2 linked regions of the Pokkaliibacter sp. MBI-7 genome follow. The main gene of each other region encodes a partner of the protein of the gene in region 2 in a complex. Links are inferred from orthologs where the notes say so. Each region holds a gene or a part of one and is shown on either strand. Other genes may lie near its edges.

Region 1 (2,970 bases), on a different replicon or contig from region 2:
ATCTCGGCCCCAAATCCGCGGCTCTGCTGGCCGCCATCGGCATCACGCAGGCAGAACAAATTGCCGGGCTGGGTGCGGTGGGCGTTTATTACCGGCTTGAGCAGGCTGGCATGAAGGTCAGCCTTAACCTGCTGTGGGCTATGGCGGCCGGGCTGCAACAGCGCCACTGGACGGCACTGACAGCCAGCGAAAAGGCACGACTGCTCATGGAGCTGGAGGAGTGGCGGGAATGGCAGCGCATGAGTCATACCGCAGCGGAAAGCGGCGACGCCTGAGTCTGCTCTGATAAATGACCGATCTCGCCCCATGGCGGGACCGGTCGTAAAGGCACTGAGCGACGGCGAAACCGGCTCAGTGGGTGAATGCTTTGCTATAGCTCATGCAGGGATAGAGCACTGCCGGGTTATAGCGCCTGCAGTTTGGCCATCGACAGGATCAGCCACTTGCTGCCGACATCATCGAAATTCACTTCCACTCGCGCCTTCGGGCCCTGTCCCTCGAAATTGGTCAGAATGCCTTCGCCAAAGGTGCTGTGGATAACGCGCTGGCCAAGATAGAACTCGGTCGCCGGTACTTCAGCCTCAGCAAAGCTTGGTGACGTCGGGCGCTGGAACGACAGCGGGCGGCGGATGCTGGCCCCCAGCCGTACTTCTTCCAGCAGCTGTTCGGGGATTTCACGCAGGAAGCGGGAATGAGTGCGGCGCTCTTCCTGACCATAGAAACGGCGTGACTCGGCCCAGGTCATAAACAGCTTCTGCCGCGCCCGGGTGATACCGACATAGCAGAGACGGCGCTCTTCCTCGAGGCCCTGCGGGTCTTCCATCGACATGGAATGAGGGAACAGGCTCTCTTCCAGCCCGGCCATGAATACCAGCGGGAACTCCAGCCCCTTGGCCGAGTGCAGGGTCATCAGCTGCACGCAATCGCTGAACTCCGCCGCCTGGGCATCGCCGGCATCCAGCGCTGCCTGATCGATAAAGGCGGCCAGCACATCGGTCAGCCCGGCCTCCTCATCTTCCTCATCCGGCGACCAGCTCTGCTCGAACTGCCGCGCCGCGTTGACCAGCTCCTGCAAGTTCTCCGCGCGCGCCTCGCCCTTGTCCTTGTCTTTCTCGTGATGCTCAACCAGCCCGCTGTGCTGCAGCATCAGGGCGATGGTGTCAGCCATGGCCAGATTTTCACTGTCACGCTGCAGCTGATTGATCAGCTCGATAAAGGGCAACAGCGCACCGGCGGCGCGGCCACTGAGCAGACGGCGCTCGATGGCCTCCACTGACGCCTGCCATAACGACACCTGCTGCTGGCGCGCATAATCACGCACGGTTTCCAGCGTCTTGCTGCCAATACCACGGGTCGGCACATTGATGACCCGCTCCATCGCCGCATCGTCATGACGGTTCTGCATCAGTCGCAGATAGGCCAGCGCATTGCGGATTTCCAGACGGTCATAGAAGCGCTGGCCACCGTAGATACGATAGGGCACGCCAGCACGCACCAGCGCTTCCTCCAGTACCCGGGACTGGGCGTTGGAGCGGTACAGTATCGCCACTTCCTGTCGCATACCGCCCTGATCAGCCCACTTTTCCGCCTGTTCGACGATAAAGCGTGCTTCTTCCTGTTCGTTAAACGCACTGTAGACGGCAATCTTTTCGCCTTCGCCGCTGTCGGTCCACAGCTGCTTGCCCATCCGCCCCTGATTGTTGGCAATCAGCGCGTTGGCCGCCTGCAGAATGGTATCGGTGGAGCGGTAGTTCTGCTCCAGCCGGATAATCTCGGTGCCGGGGAAGTCGCTGGTGAAGTTCTGGATATTCTCGATACGAGCACCACGCCAGCCGTAGATGGACTGGTCATCATCACCCACCGCCATCACCGGCATGCGGTCACCGGCCAGCATCCGCAGCCAGGCGTACTGGATCTTGTTGGTGTCCTGAAACTCGTCCACCAGCAGGGCCTGAAAACGCTGCTGATAATGGCGCAGTAACACCGGCTGGTTCAGCCACAGCTCATGGGAGCGCAGCAGCAATTCGCCGAAGTCCACCATGCCGCCGCGCTGGCAGGCTTCTTCATAAGCTTTGTAGACGTCGATGCGGGTCTGCCAGCTGCTGTCGCCGTAGCTGTCCAGATGCTGTGGCCGCAGGCCTTCATCCTTCTGCGCGTTGATAAACCAGGTCAGCTCTTTCGGGTCCCAGCGCTTTTCATCCAGATTCAGCTCACGGCAGATCCGTTTGACCAGTCGCAACTGGTCATCACTGTCGAGAATCTGGAAGTTTTCCGGCAGGTTGGCTTCGCGGTGATGGGCACGCAACAGGCGGTGCGCCAGACCGTGGAAGGTGCCGACCCACATACCACGCGGGGTCAGGCCCAGCAGCGCTTCAATACGGCTGCGCATTTCCTTGGCGGCCTTGTTGGTGAAGGTCACCGCCATGATGGCATAAGGAGAAATCTGCTCGACCTGAATCAGCCAGGCAATGCGATGTACCAGCACCCGGGTCTTGCCGCTACCGGCCCCGGCCAGCACCAGCCGGCTTTGCAGCGGCGCCGACACGGCCTCACGCTGGGGAGGGTTAAGACGGTCAATCAGGTGGGAAACATCCATCGCACTACTCTCTCGCTGTATTCTCGCTGGGGTCAGTGTACGGTTCGTCAGGGCGAACAGTTCAGAGTGCCCGTTAGCATACTGTATTTACAGCCAGTGTCGAATGAATGGGGAGGCAAAGAACGTTGTCAGGGGCATACTCAGGCTATGCCAATGTATTTCCTGTAAGTCACCCTTAGCCAAGGAATTACACCGTCTTTGTGGGGATTTTTTTAACAACTGAGTCTGTCATTTCCTCCATATTTTCTTGTCGATTTGCTTTTTTCTTAACAAACCAGTGCATCGCACGATGATGAATTTCAGTAATTTCAGACTTTTCTTTTATGAGACTGGCTTCAGCTTCAGCCTTGGCGACACGTTTTATTTGTCATGGT
Region 2 (6,375 bases):
TCTGCAAAGGTAAGAACCAATCACCGGTCAATCTGACCGGGTTCACAGAGGCGCATCTGACACCAATTGAATTTCACTATGCCACTGGTAAGGCGGAAATTTCACATCTTGGTCATACTATCAAGGTTGCGACAGCCGCAGGCAGTTATATCGTGGTAGACGGTGAGCCCTTTGAGCTGAAGCAGTTTCATTTCCATACGCCAGCGGAAAACCTGATTGATGGCAAGTCGTATCCGTTGGAAGGGCATCTGGTGCATGTAGACAAAAATGGCAACCTGGCCGTTGTTGCCGTGATGTTCGCCGAAGGTGCTGCTAATCCCATTCTGGGTAAGATTATCAGCGCCATGGGTGATGGTAAGGCTGCACATATCGAGCTATCGCAGCCATTGTCGCCTGAAGCACTGTTGCCAGCTAACCAGGAATATTTCCGCTTCAGTGGCTCTTTGACGACACCGCCATGTAGCGAAGGTGTGCGCTGGCTGGTCATGAAACAACCGATGACGGCCTCTGTCGAGCAGATCAAAGCACTGACCGAGGCGGTGCCGCATGCCAATAATCGCCCTGTACAGCCTCTGAACGGTCGGCCGGTTTTACAGTAACTGTCATTCGCTACATCAGGCTGGTTACTTCTGGGTAACCAGCTTACTCCTGTGTCACTCCTTGTTTCTCCTTCATCAGCTGAATAGCATCCTCATGTTGTTACTTGGTTCTTATTAGGAACTAATGCCAGCTGCTCTACAGTGGCAGGTTGTCCAAACTCAAGGAGTTAAAACATGAGCAAGACTGTTGTTGTCTATTTTTCTGGTTACGGCCATACCCGTCGCGTTGCTGAGTTTGTTGCTGAAGGCGCCAGCGCGGAACTGATCGAAGTGAGCAGTGAGGGCGACATCACTGAGGCTGCCTGGGAAACACTGAACGCTGCCAGTGCGATTATTTTTGGTGCGCCCACGTACATGGGATCAGTGCCCTGGCAATTCAAAAAGTTTGCTGATGCAACATCCAAGGTGTGGTTTACCCGCGGCTGGCAAGACAAGGTATTCGGCGGCTTCACTAACAGCGCCAGTCTCAATGGTGATAAACAGGTCAGCCTGATTTATTTGCAGACACTGGCAGCTCAGCATGGTGGATTGTGGGTGAGCCTGGGCTTGCCTCCTTCCAACACCAAAGCGGCCACACGTGCAGACGTAAACAATCTGGGTGGTTCTGCTGGTGTACTGGTACAGTCTCCTGCTGATGTAGGTGCAGATGACATCCCATCAGGAGATCTGGAAACGGCACGTCTGTACGGTGCACGTGTGGCGGATATTGCCAAGCGCCTGCACGGCTAATAAGTGGCTCTAGAGCCATGCGTGAGGCCCGGCAGACCAGAGGTTTGCCGGGCTTTTTCATGTTTCGTAATTGCACTTGTCAATCTTTGTGAGCGCAGCTTCACTGGCGAACGCCGGTAGCTGTCTGAAAGCAGAATGACGACATATATCTGGCATCGGCTGTCATGCAGTCTTTGATTGGTTTTATTTCACAATAAAGTCTGTATAAAAAATATATTCCATACAGTTTTGACGCCATGAGTCGATAACTGGTAAACGGAGTTCCTGTGGTAGTCGAGGTGCCTTATGCGCCAGTTCATTCGTCATCCTTCAAGTGTCCCCATCAGTTGCCGTCATCAGGACGGCGAGCTGGAGCGTTATCAGCGGTTGTGTAATTACAGCGAAGGGGGGCTCAGTGTGATGGTTGATGAGGCCATCGCAGTTGGTTCACTGGTAGAAATTTGTATCCCCATTCAGGATCCCCCTTTCTGTGCATTGGGAGAAGTCGTGTGGAGTTCACCGATCAATAGTCATCACTATCAGCTTGGTGTTCGCTTCAGTGATGAGAACACGGCCTTCGCCGTACGTATGATTGAGCAGATCTGTCATATCGAGCAGTACCGCCATGAAGTCGAAGAGCAGGAAGGACGTTCTCTCAGTAGTGAAGAGGCGGCGACTGAGTGGATTGGAAAGCACGCCGGACATTTTCCTGGATTACACTGAGCGTATCCGGCGTTGAGTGAGCCTGTCAGCTGATCAATGCCTTTTGTTTCAGGTCGGCAAGTTGATCACGCAGCATGGCAGCCTGCTCGAATTCCAGATTTTTGGCGGCTGCGTACATTTCTTCTTCCAGCTGGCTGATGGCCTTGGCCAGTTCCTTGGGCGACATCTGCTCTACATTCACCTGATAGTCTGCTGTGGGCTCGGCCACCTTGCGTTGCCCTCGGCCACGTCCGGGTTTGCCGGGAGTGACCGCGCCTTCCAATATGTCCTGTACGGATTTGAATACCGATCTGGGGGTAATCCCGTGCGCTTCGTTGAAGGCAACTTGCTTGGCACGACGGCGCTCGGTTTCATCGATGGCACGTTGCATGGAGCCGGTCATGCGATCGGCGTAGAGAATGGCCTTGCCCCGTGCGTTTCGCGCTGCGCGGCCAATCGTCTGGATCAATGAGCGGTCGGAGCGGAGGAAACCTTCTTTATCTGCATCCAGAATGGCAACCAGAGTGACTTCAGGCATGTCCAGGCCTTCACGCAGCAGGTTAATGCCGACCAGGACGTCAAACTCTCCCAACCGCAGATCCCGAATGATTTCTACCCGTTCGACGGTATCAATATCCGAGTGCAAATAGCGTACCCTGATACCGTGCTCGGTCAGATACTCGGTCAGGTCTTCTGCCATACGCTTGGTCAGTGTGGTGACCAGCACTCTCTCATGCAGGTCGACGCGCAAACGAATCTCGGACAGCAGGTCATCCACCTGAGTGCTGGCGGGGCGGACCTCAATTTCCGGATCGACCAGTCCTGTCGGGCGAACCACCTGTTCAACGACCTGACCAGCATGCTCTTCTTCATACTTGCCTGGTGTTGCGGAGACAAAAATCATCTGTGGTGCTATGCGTTCCCATTCATCAAAGCGCATGGGGCGATTGTCTAGGGCCGATGGCAGGCGGAAACCGTACTCCACCAGGGTTTCCTTGCGTGAGCGGTCACCTTTATACATGGCCCCCAGCTGCGGAATGGTGACATGAGATTCATCAATGACCAGTAGCGCCTCTGCAGGGAGGTAGTCGAACAGAGTGGGGGGCGGTTCCCCCGGTCCTCTGCCGGACAGAAAGCGAGAGTAGTTTTCGATACCGTTGCAGTAACCCAGTTCTCTGATCATCTCCACGTCGTAACGTGTACGTTGCTCAAGGCGCTGTAGCTCCAGCAATTTGTTATTGGCTTTGAAGTATTCCAGTCGTTCAACCAGTTCTTCTTCAATCATATCGACCGCACCGAGGAGCTTGTCGCGCGGAGTTACATAGTGAGTCTTCGGATAGATGGTAACGCGAGGAACAGTGCGAAGTAGTTCTCCGGTAAGGGGGTCGAAGAAGCGTAACGAATCCACTTCATCATCAAACAGCTCTATGCGCACCGCTTCGCTGTCAGATTCTGCCGGGAAGACATCAATAATCTCACCGCGAACTCTGTAGGTACCGCGAGTGAAGTCCACATCATTGCGTGTGTATTGCAACTCAGCCAAACGACGCAGTATGGTCCGCTGGTCTATGACATCACCGCGCACCAGATGCAGCATCATCTGCAAGTAGGATTCCGGGTCGCCCAAACCATAGATGGCAGATACTGTCGCTACGACAATGGCATCGGAGCGTTCCATCATGGCCTTGGTAGCAGAGAGGCGCATTTGCTCAATATGCTCATTCACCGAAGCATCTTTTTCGATAAACGTATCTGAAGATGGCACGTAGGCTTCAGGTTGATAGTAGTCGTAATAAGAAACGAAGTACTCGACGGCGTTCTTGGGGAAAAACTCCTTGAACTCACCGTAGAGTTGCGCTGCCAGTGTCTTATTGTGTGCCAGTACCAGCGTTGGTCGCTGTGCCTGGGCGATGACGTTGGCAATGGTGAACGTTTTACCTGACCCCGTTACGCCTAGCAGGGTCTGTGCAGCCAGCCCGTCATTGATTCCTTCCGAGAGCAGGCGTATGGCGGAGGGCTGATCACCTGCGGGTTCGTATTTGCTGGCAACCTGAAAACGTTCAGCAGTATGTTCACTCATTGGAATTATTCACCTCACCAAGAGTCCGTGTTGATTGGCACTGTATTCGCCTGACACAGACTCTTTTGATAGAGCTGGCCTTTACATATACAAGGCCGGATCATAGCAGGCTACCTGTGCGGATAACCAGTGGATTGCTAAGTGAGTGCAGATTGCATGTCTTCGAATTACTGCTGTCTTTGTCTGAAGGGCAAGTGAGTAGTCAAAGAGCATTGTGCGCTAACTGGTTGAGGAGGTTATCTTTTTTGTTTTATTTCTTGACTCTCTGCGACGAATCCGTACTATAAGCGCCCGTGCCGAGACATTCCCTGATAGCTCAGTCGGTAGAGCAGCGGACTGTTAATCCGTTGGTCGCAGGTTCGAGTCCTGCTCGGGGAGCCACTCTCGCACGTATTTCCTTCCGACGTTCCCTGATAGCTCAGTCGGTAGAGCAGCGGACTGTTAATCCGTTGGTCGCAGGTTCGAGTCCTGCTCGGGGAGCCACATCTTATATATCCTCTCCTGCTTTACTCCTGTCGTTACCGTCAATTACTGTAATCATGGTTTTTGGACGGAAATGGTCATGGATCGATATCTTCTGCTTCTTTTCTTAATCTGCCTCACCTCTTCAGTTTATGCCTCCTCTTTTGAGGGAAAAGTGACCCATATTTACGATGGCGACACCTTGGCAGTGTCTTATCGAGGTCAAAGTTTCAAGGTGCGTCTGCTATACATCGATGCGCCAGAGCATGATCAGCGCTATGGCAGTGCCTCCAAATCGATGCTGCAGAAAATAGTGGGTAACCGAGACGTTCGTGTCGAGTACGACCAGAAAGATAAGTATGGTCGCCTTTTGGGTCTGGTTTATCTGGATGGTTATAACGTCAACGCCACTATGGTTGATCGGGGAATGGCCTGGGTCTATCGTCAATACACGAATGATGCTCGTTTACTGGAACTTGAGCAGCGTGCACGAAATGCCAAAAAGGGACTGTGGCATGATGCAGCACCGATAGCGCCCTGGAAATGGCGGCATCGCTGATGTGGGGTGGTGGTCTGGTTCAGCATGTTGTGACTACATAATTCCACAACATGCGTTCTATCTTGGATTATTGTGCTGTTTTGGTTGTGTCTTGCAGCAAAATGTCGTCCTTATTGCGAGCAATTAGCGCCTCGCCAATACCCTTTACTTCGCTTAGTTGCTCCGCACTGGTAAAGGGGCCGTGTTCAGTTCTCCATGCAACAATTGCTTCTGCTTTTTTCTGGCCGACACCGTTAAGGGCTTTGGCCAGTTCTTCAGCGGTAGCAGTATTGATGTTGACGGGAGCGGCAAAGCTGAACAGGGGGAAGGTCAAGGCAGCGACCGCTGCCAGGGCTTTTAGTGCTTTCATCTTTAGTCCTTGTGTTATTTCCAGTCTGGCGACTCCTTCAATGCCAGCTGCTGTAAACTATCAATTCTGCAATATTTAGCAATCAAAAAATAACGTAACTTTACTTTTTGTGCTCATATTTGGATGTTTGCAGATGACTTGAAGGGGATTAGAACAGCTGCTCATCCTGCTGTTCGGTGGCGATGCTGGATTGCAGCCTGGTTTTCTGAGCCCGTGCTGCCTTTACTCTGCGCAGGTATCGCTGACGGCACTGTTGAATGATCTGTAGTTTTTCGCTGTTATTGAAGTTGTTCCAGCTAAAGCGCTCATCTCTGGTGCGCATGCAGCCTTTGCAAAAGCCTTTCGCATCGGATTCGCAGACCCCAGCACAAGGATTGGGGACGGGGGCATCAAACAGGTCAAGTTGATTCATTGGTGTACATGCCCTGAGTGCAATGACGTTATGTATCATGCCTTTATTTGTTCAGCATGGTAAATACTCCAGCGTAGCAGATGAATGAGCCCTGTACTGGAAGTTGGGTCCTAATATTTGTATATAGCCATTTTTCTTCTGTCTTAACCCAGTGTTGCATATTTGTGAATAAGACCTTGCGAATGATGTCGTACATGTCTTTAATACGGTGGGTTGTTCAATATTCTTAACATAATAAAGACAGCTTTAATCGTAATCGACTTGGCAAGGGTAGAGTGATGAGTATTGATGTGGGGACACGATTAAAGGATGTGCGCAAGCAGCAAGGATTATCACAGCGTGAGTTGGCTAAACGAGCGGGTGTGACAAACAGCACCATTTCCTTGATCGAACAGAATCGTGTAAGTCCTTCGGTGAGTTCGCTCAAGAAGGTGCTTGATGGTATTCCCATGTCTCTGCAGGAATTCTTTACTCTGGATGTGCCAGAGCGGCGTCAGTATTTCT

What was found. Proteins that work in one complex are often made in the same cells at the same time.
Region 1: the proteins of uvrB (region 2) and uvrD are in contact, whole or in part, in a crystal structure (PDB 7EGT), measured with the Thermus thermophilus proteins. The link is inferred for Pokkaliibacter sp. MBI-7 from one-to-one orthologs. Residues at the interface, in WP_096411307.1 of Thermus thermophilus: Glu23, Leu25, Arg26, Asp27, Gly28, Glu29, Arg30, Phe31, Arg55, Glu326, Asp327, Phe328, Glu379, Ser382, Gln383, His398, Gly400, Arg401; in WP_096412145.1 of Thermus thermophilus: His654, Arg656, Phe657, Gln666, Asp668, Glu669, Lys680, Arg681, Leu682, Ser683, Lys685, Tyr686, Ala687.

The regions. Positions count from the first base shown.
Region 1 is NZ_JARVTG010000001.1:2,232,128-2,235,097, forward strand. It holds uvrD (DNA helicase II), read right to left. Parts: upstream 2,597-2,970; coding sequence 404-2,596; downstream 1-403. Other genes in the region: QCD60_RS10040 (TfoX/Sxy family protein), read left to right, coding at 1-275. UniProt on the Escherichia coli protein: A helicase with DNA-dependent ATPase activity. Unwinds DNA duplexes with 3'-5' polarity. Translocates on single-stranded DNA with 3'-5' polarity. Initiates unwinding more efficiently from a nicked substrate than double-stranded DNA.
Region 2 is NZ_JARVTG010000002.1:167,811-174,185, forward strand. The notes cover bases 1,573-4,523. They hold uvrB (excinuclease ABC subunit UvrB), read right to left. Parts: upstream 4,090-4,523; coding sequence 2,056-4,089; downstream 1,573-2,055. Other genes in these bases: QCD60_RS20360 (PilZ domain-containing protein), read left to right, coding at 1,614-2,030. In the rest of the region: QCD60_RS20350 (carbonic anhydrase family protein), read left to right, coding at 1-599; QCD60_RS20355 (flavodoxin family protein), read left to right, coding at 774-1,328; QCD60_RS20380 (thermonuclease family protein), read left to right, coding at 4,652-5,110; QCD60_RS20385 (helix-hairpin-helix domain-containing protein), read right to left, coding at 5,178-5,459; QCD60_RS20390 (DUF1289 domain-containing protein), read right to left, coding at 5,608-5,910; QCD60_RS20395 (cupin domain-containing protein), read left to right, coding at 6,156-6,375. UniProt on the Escherichia coli protein: The UvrABC repair system catalyzes the recognition and processing of DNA lesions. A damage recognition complex composed of 2 UvrA and 2 UvrB subunits scans DNA for abnormalities.